Rubrivirga marina: one gene and its partner. The protein of the gene in region 1 interacts with the protein of each later gene in a pairwise test. Links are inferred from orthologs where the notes say so. Each region holds a gene or a part of one and is shown on either strand. Other genes may lie near its edges. The genes, in order: sucC and sucD.

Region 1 (3,091 bases):
CGGAAGCGTCAGCCGCTCCGCGTCGCGCTCCGACTGGGCGAGGTCGCGCGGGAGCACGGCGAGGGCCGTGTCGAGCACGGCGTGGTAGGCGTACGTCTCCGCCCCGGTCGGGGCGAACGTGCGGATGGCGACGTCGGCGGCCTGCCAGATCGCGAGCGAGTCGTTCCACGTCATCTGCGAGGCGTCGAGGCGGCGCGACACGCCGCCCGCGGCGGAGTCGGCGAGGGAGACCACGCTGACGCGGAAGGCCTGGCCCCGCTCGCGGTCGAAGTAGCGGGCCGTGAGGATCTCGCCGGGCGCCGTCTGGCGGACGATCTCGGATCCGCCGCCGCTCTCCGGGGCGTCGCGGTAGTACTGGTTCTGGAAGGCGTGGACGACGGCGTTCGCCCGCGGCACCACGAACCCGTTGAACAGGAGCATGCCTCCGGTGAACACGAGCCCCGCGAGCAGGAACGGCCGCAAGAACCGCCACGTCGAGACGCCCGCCATGTGGACCGCCGTGAGCTGCATCGACTGCGCGAGCCGGGCCGTCACGTAGACCGCCGCGAGGAAGAGCGCGAGCGGGCTGGTCAGCCGGAGGATGTCGGGGGCGTAGTAGAGGTAGTACTCGCCGAAGATCTGGGCGGGCGTCGCGCCGCGGTCGAGGAAGTCGTCGATCCGCTCCGCGAGGTCGAGGACGACGAACGTCGCCACCAGCAGCACGAGCAGGAGCGCGGTGCCGGAGAGGAAGCGGCGGAGGACGTGCCAGTCGAACCGGGTCAAGGGATCGGGTGAGGTGCGATCGGGTGAACGGGGAATCGGGCGACGGGCGAGGGGGGCCCCCGGGGCCGTCGGGACTTCGCAAGATCACCCGATGTCCACGGAACGGCTGGGGCTAGCTTGGCGTGCCCTTCTGGCGGCGGCGCGGCGGGCGGCCTCCCCAATCTGACCTCACCCGATCACACCTCACCCGATGAAGGTCCACGAGTACCAAGCGAAAGAAATCCTCGCCGAGCACGGCGTCGCCGTCCAGCGCGGCATCGTCGCCAACACGGTCGAGGAGGCCGTCGAGGCGGCCGAGACGATGGCGAAGGACGGCGTCGACCAATTCGTCGTCAAGGCCCAGATCCACGCCGGCGGGCGCGGCAAGGGCGGCGGCGTCAAGTTCTCGCCGACCGTGGACGACGTGCGGAGCAACGCCGAGAAGATCCTCGGCATGCATCTGAAGACGCCGCAGACCGGGCCCGAGGGCCAGGAGGTCAAGAAGATCCTCGTGACGGCGGCCGAGGACATCGCCCACGAGTACTACGTCGGCGTGACGCTCGACCGCGCCAAGGGGATGGACGTCATCATGGCCTCGACCGAGGGCGGCGTCGAGATCGAGGAGGTCGCCGAGGAGAACCCCGACAAGATCGTCAAGGTGTGGGTCGACCCGTCGATCGGCCTCCGGCCGTACCAGGTCAACGAGATCGCGTCGAAGCTCGGGTTCGAGGGCTCCGCGCTGAAGGAGGCCAAGACGTTCGTCGCCGCGCTCTACAAGGCGTACCGCGCCGCCGACGCCACGATCGCCGAGATCAACCCGCTCGTCCGCACCGACGACGGCCGCGTGGTCGCGCTCGACGCCAAGATCAACCTCGACGACAACGCGCTCTACCGGCACAAGGACCTCGCCGACATGCGCGACGAGGCCGAGGAGGACCCGCTCGAGGTCGAGGCCGGCAAGCATCACCTCAACTACATCAAGCTCGACGGGAACGTCGGCTGCATGGTCAACGGCGCCGGGCTGGCGATGGGGACGATGGACCTCATCAAGCTGGCGGGCGGCGAGCCGGCCAACTTCCTCGACGTCGGCGGGACGGCGTCGGCGGAGACGGTCGAGGCCGGCTTCCGGATAATCCTGTCGGACCCGAACGTGAAGGCGATCCTCGTCAACATCTTCGGCGGGATCGTCCGGTGCGACGTCGTCGCGCAGGGCGTGATCGAGGCGGCGCAGAACATCGACCTGTCGGTGCCGCTCATCGTCCGGCTCCAGGGCACGAACGCTGAGGAGGGCATGGCGCTGCTCAAGAACTCGGGGCTCCCGATCGAGAGCGCGATCCTGCTCCAGGAGGCCGCCGACAAGGTGACGGCCGCGCTCAACGCGTAGCCGACCCCGCCCACCTCGGCCCTTCGGCTTCGCTCAGGGGAGCCGCCGAGGCGGACACACCCGTAGGGGCACGCCGTCGGTGTGCCCCTACCCATTTCGAGATGGACCGCCAGCCCGCCGCCATCCAGGTCGACGCCGTCACGAAGCGCTACGGCGACGTGACGGCCGTCGGCGGCGTCTCGCTCGGCGTCCCGGCCGGCGCGTTCGTGTCGCTCCTCGGGCCGTCCGGGTGCGGAAAGACGACGCTGCTCCGGCTCGTCGGCGGGTTCGAGACGCCGGACGCCGGGGCCGTCCGCATCGGCGGGGCCGACGTGACGCGCCGGCCGCCCCAGAAGCGGCCGACGGCCATGGTGTTCCAGAGCTACGCGCTCTTCCCGACGATGACGGTCGGCGAGAACGTGGCCTACGGACTTCGCACGCGCGGCGTGGCCAAGGGCGAGGCGCGGACGCGGGCCGAGACCGCCCTCGGCCGGGTCGACCTCGGCGGGCTGGCGGACCGGCCCGTGGCGGCGCTCTCGGGCGGCCAGCAGCAGCGCGTGGCCCTCGCGCGGGCCATCGCCGTCGAGCCCGACGTGCTCCTGTTCGACGAGCCGCTGTCGAACCTCGACGTGGCGCTCCGGGAGGCGACGCGGGCGGAGCTCAAGGCGCTCCAGCGCGACCTCGGCATCACGAGCCTCTACGTCACGCACGACCAGGCCGAGGCGCTCGCCCTCAGCGACCGCGTCGCGCTCATGCGGGCCGGCCGGATCGTGGCCGAGGGCACGCCGGAGGGGCTCTACGCCGAGCCGCCGACGGCCTACGCCGCGTCGTTCCTCGGCGGGGCCAACGTGATCCGCGACCGGGCGCTCGCCGAGCGGCTGGCCGGCGAGCCGATGCCGGCGGGCCGCGCGCTGGCGGTCCGCCCCGAGGCCCTCGAGCCGGTCGACTCCTCCGACCTCGGCGCCGAGGCCGGGCGAGCCGTGCCCG
Region 2 (3,273 bases), 870 kb from region 1 along the record:
CTGGCGGATCGAGGCCGGGCCGAAGCTCTCGCCGGCGTGGACCGTGATGTTGAGGAGTTCCTTGCGTGCGAGGTAGAACGCCGCCCCGTGCATCTCGGCCGGGTTGCCGCGCTCGCCGCCCGCGAGGTCGAACCCGATCACGCCACGCCCGCGGTAGCTCGCCGCCAGCTCGGCCTGCGCCAGCGACGCGCTCTCGAACCGGTCGCGGAGGCCGCACACGATCACGCCGGAGCGGATGCCGTGGTCGCGTTGCGCATCGGCGAGTCCGGCCAGGACGGCGTCGTTGACCTGCCACATCGTGAGGCCCTCCTCGGTGTGGAGGATCGGCCCGTATCGCACCTCGAGGTAGCGGACGTTGTCGCGCGCCATGTCCTCGGCCAACTCGTAGGCGATCCGGTGGAGCGCCTCCCGCGTCTGCATCAGCGGGATCGAGTACCCGAACCACTTGAGGTACTCCTCGAGCGTGGGGGACCCGTCGATCTTTCGGAGCTCCTCGGCCAGGCCCGCCTCGTCGTCGGCGGGGAGGAGGTCGGTCTTGCCCTGGGCCTCGGCGAGCTCGAGCATGGTCCCGAGGCGGAGGGACCCGTCGAGGTGGCAGTGGAGCTCGGCCTTGGGCCAGGCGTGGACAGTGGCGCGGTCGAGGGCGGACATCGGGGGGCGGTGGCGTCCGACAAGCTACGGGCGGGAGGGCCGGCCGGCGGCTGTCGAGGGGGGCGCCTGCTCTGCGGTCTCGGCGAAGACCGCGGCGCCCGGGCACCCATGTCGGGCGGGCACGTACCTTGGATTCCTCCCCCACACCACCCCCATGGGCAGCCTCGGACCGTTCGAGATCCTCGCGATCCTCCTCGTCGTGCTCCTCCTGTTTGGGGCCAAGCGCATCCCCGAGATCGCGCGCGGCCTCGGCAAGGGCATCCGCGAGTTCAAGGACGCCACCAACGACATCAAGCAGGAGCTGAACGTGGACCCGCCGCGTCAGCAGCCGCCGCGGCAGATCCACCAGTCGCCGCAGACGTCCGCCCCGGTGCAGGCGCAGCCGTCGCAGCCCGTCGCTTCGGAGGCGGCCGCGCCGCCGCAGCCCGCCCCGGAGTCGCCGGCCGACCCCCAGTCGCAGGCGTAGCCCGCACCCGCTCGGCCTCGGCGCGCAGGGACGCCGAGGCCGGCCCACCGGCCCTGCCGGTCCCCTCTCGCTCACCGTCCCTGCAGCCAGACCCCCGCACCTCTTCGAATGAGCATCCTCATCGACAAAGACACCCGCCTCGTCGTCCAGGGCATCACCGGCAAGGAGGGCTCCTTCCACGCCGAGCAGATGATCGAGTACGGCACGACCCTCGTCGCGGGCGTGACGCCCGGCAAGGGCGGCCAGACGCACCTGGACCGGCCCGTCTACAACACGGTCTCGGAGGCCGTCGAGAAGGAGGGGGCCAACGTGTCTGTCATCTTCGTCCCACCGCCGTTCGCCGCCGACGCGATCCTCGAGGCGGCCGACGCCGGCGTCGACACCGTCATCTGCATCACGGAGGGCATCCCGGTGCAGGACATGATCCCGGTCAAGCCCTACGTCGACAAGAAGGGCGTGACACTCGTCGGCCCGAACTGCCCCGGCCTCCTGACGCCGGGCGACTCGGTCAAGGTCGGCATCATGCCGACGATGATCTTCTCGCCGGGCGCCGTCGGCGTCGTGTCCCGCTCGGGGACGCTCACGTACGAGGCCGTCGACCAGCTCACGCGCGCCGGCCTCGGCCAGTCGACGGCCATCGGCATCGGCGGCGACCCGATCATCGGGACGACGCACCTCGACGCGATCCGGATGTTCAACGAGGACCCGGAGACGGAGGCGATCGTGATGATCGGCGAGATCGGCGGGTCCGCCGAGGAGGAGGCCGCGGCCTACGTCAAGGCGAACGTCAAGAAGCCGGTCTTCGGCTTCATCGCGGGCCGCACGGCGCCTCCGGGCCGCCGGATGGGCCACGCCGGCGCCATCGTCTCGGGCGGGAAGGGCACGGCCGAGGCCAAGCTCGAGGCCATGCGCGAGGCCGGCATCACGACGGTCGAGAGCCCGGCCGCCATCGGCGAGACGGTCAAGGACCACTTCGCGGCCGTCGCGTAACGAGGTCGGAGTTCAGAGTTCGGAGTTCAGTCTCGAACCCTGGACTCCGACCCCTGAACTCCGACCTCATGAAAGTCAAAGACGCCCGGTTCGTGCTGTCGGCGCCCTCGTGGAAGGCGCTGCCGCCGCCGGGCGCGCCCGAGGTGGCGTTCGCCGGGCGCTCGAACGTCGGGAAGAGCTCGCTCCTCAATGCCCTCCTCGGGAGGAAGCAACTCGCCAAGACGAGCGGGACGCCGGGCAAGACGCAGGCGCTCAACTACTACGCCGTCAACCCCAACCCGCAGGGCCACCCGGACGTGTTCCTCGTGGACCTCCCGGGCTACGGGTATGCCAAGGTCTCGCAGAAGCAGCGGGCGGCGTGGCAGCGGCTCATGGGGCGCTACGTGATCGAACGGGCGGAGGAGGGCACGCTCAAAGCGGTCGTCCAGCTCATCGACGCGCGGCACCCGCCGACGAAGATGGACCTCGAGCTGCTGGCGATCATGCTGGAGAGCCCGGCCCCGCACCTCATCGCGCTGACGAAGGCCGACAAGCTGTCGGCCAACGACAAGCAGAAGGCGGTGGCGGCGCTCAACCGGGAGCTCGCGCCCTACGGCCTCGTCCTCCCGACGGTCCTCACCTCGGCCGAGAAGAAGCGGGGCCTCGGCGAGCTCTGGGGCTGGATCGACACGGTGCTGTAAGTCTGTCCGGCTCGGCGCCGAGGCGGGGCGGGTGGCTAGAGCCGGACCCAGGCGTTCGTCTGCCCGCTCGCCGGGTTCTCGAGGCGGAGCGTGTCGCCGTCGAGGCGGATCCGGAAGCGGCCGTCGTCCGTCGCCCCGTCGATCCACTGGAGTGTGAGGACCGAGTCCCCGATGATGGCGTAGCGGGCCTCGTAGACCTGCGGCTCGTCGCGGGCGCGCTCGACGATCCGCGCCGTGCCATCGGCGAAGAACTGGTACCGCATGTCGAGCGTGTCGGCCCCGGCTGCGCGCCACGTGCCGACGTACGGGCCGCGGCCGTCGCCCCGGCACGCGCCTGCGGCGAGCGCGAAGATGGCGAGGAGCAGGAGGCGGCGGGGCACGGGGCGGAGCACGGCGGGGCGACGCGGGTAAGGTAGCCGCCCACACGCCACCCCCCGATGCTTCAAGAGCTCCTCGCGCTGCCGCCCGTCACCCAGTTCTTCCTCA

The links.
Region 2: the proteins of sucC (region 1) and sucD interact in binary tests that used the Escherichia coli proteins (3 or more experiments, as listed by UniProt). The link is inferred for Rubrivirga marina from one-to-one orthologs.

What each region holds. Positions count from the first base shown.
Region 1 is NZ_MQWD01000001.1:3,608,811-3,611,901, reverse strand. What follows is about bases 259-3,038. They hold sucC (ADP-forming succinate--CoA ligase subunit beta), read left to right. Parts: upstream 259-952; coding sequence 953-2,125; downstream 2,126-3,038. Other genes in these bases: BSZ37_RS15320 (ABC transporter ATP-binding protein), read left to right, coding at 2,227-3,038; BSZ37_RS15330 (LptF/LptG family permease), read right to left, coding at 259-762. In the rest of the region: more of BSZ37_RS15330, read right to left, coding at 1-258; more of BSZ37_RS15320, read left to right, coding at 3,039-3,091. UniProt on the Escherichia coli protein: Succinyl-CoA synthetase functions in the citric acid cycle (TCA), coupling the hydrolysis of succinyl-CoA to the synthesis of either ATP or GTP and thus represents the only step of substrate-level phosphorylation in the TCA.
Region 2 is NZ_MQWD01000001.1:2,736,631-2,739,903, forward strand. What follows is about bases 205-3,166. They hold sucD (succinate--CoA ligase subunit alpha), read left to right. Parts: upstream 205-1,225; coding sequence 1,226-2,107; downstream 2,108-3,166. Other genes in these bases: add (adenosine deaminase), read right to left, coding at 205-651; BSZ37_RS11355 (Sec-independent protein translocase subunit TatA/TatB), read left to right, coding at 806-1,117; yihA (ribosome biogenesis GTP-binding protein YihA/YsxC), read left to right, coding at 2,176-2,787; BSZ37_RS11370 (hypothetical protein), read right to left, coding at 2,823-3,166. In the rest of the region: more of add, read right to left, coding at 1-204; more of BSZ37_RS11370, read right to left, coding at 3,167-3,167; BSZ37_RS11375 (rhomboid family intramembrane serine protease), read left to right, coding at 3,225-3,273. UniProt on the Escherichia coli protein: Succinyl-CoA synthetase functions in the citric acid cycle (TCA), coupling the hydrolysis of succinyl-CoA to the synthesis of either ATP or GTP and thus represents the only step of substrate-level phosphorylation in the TCA.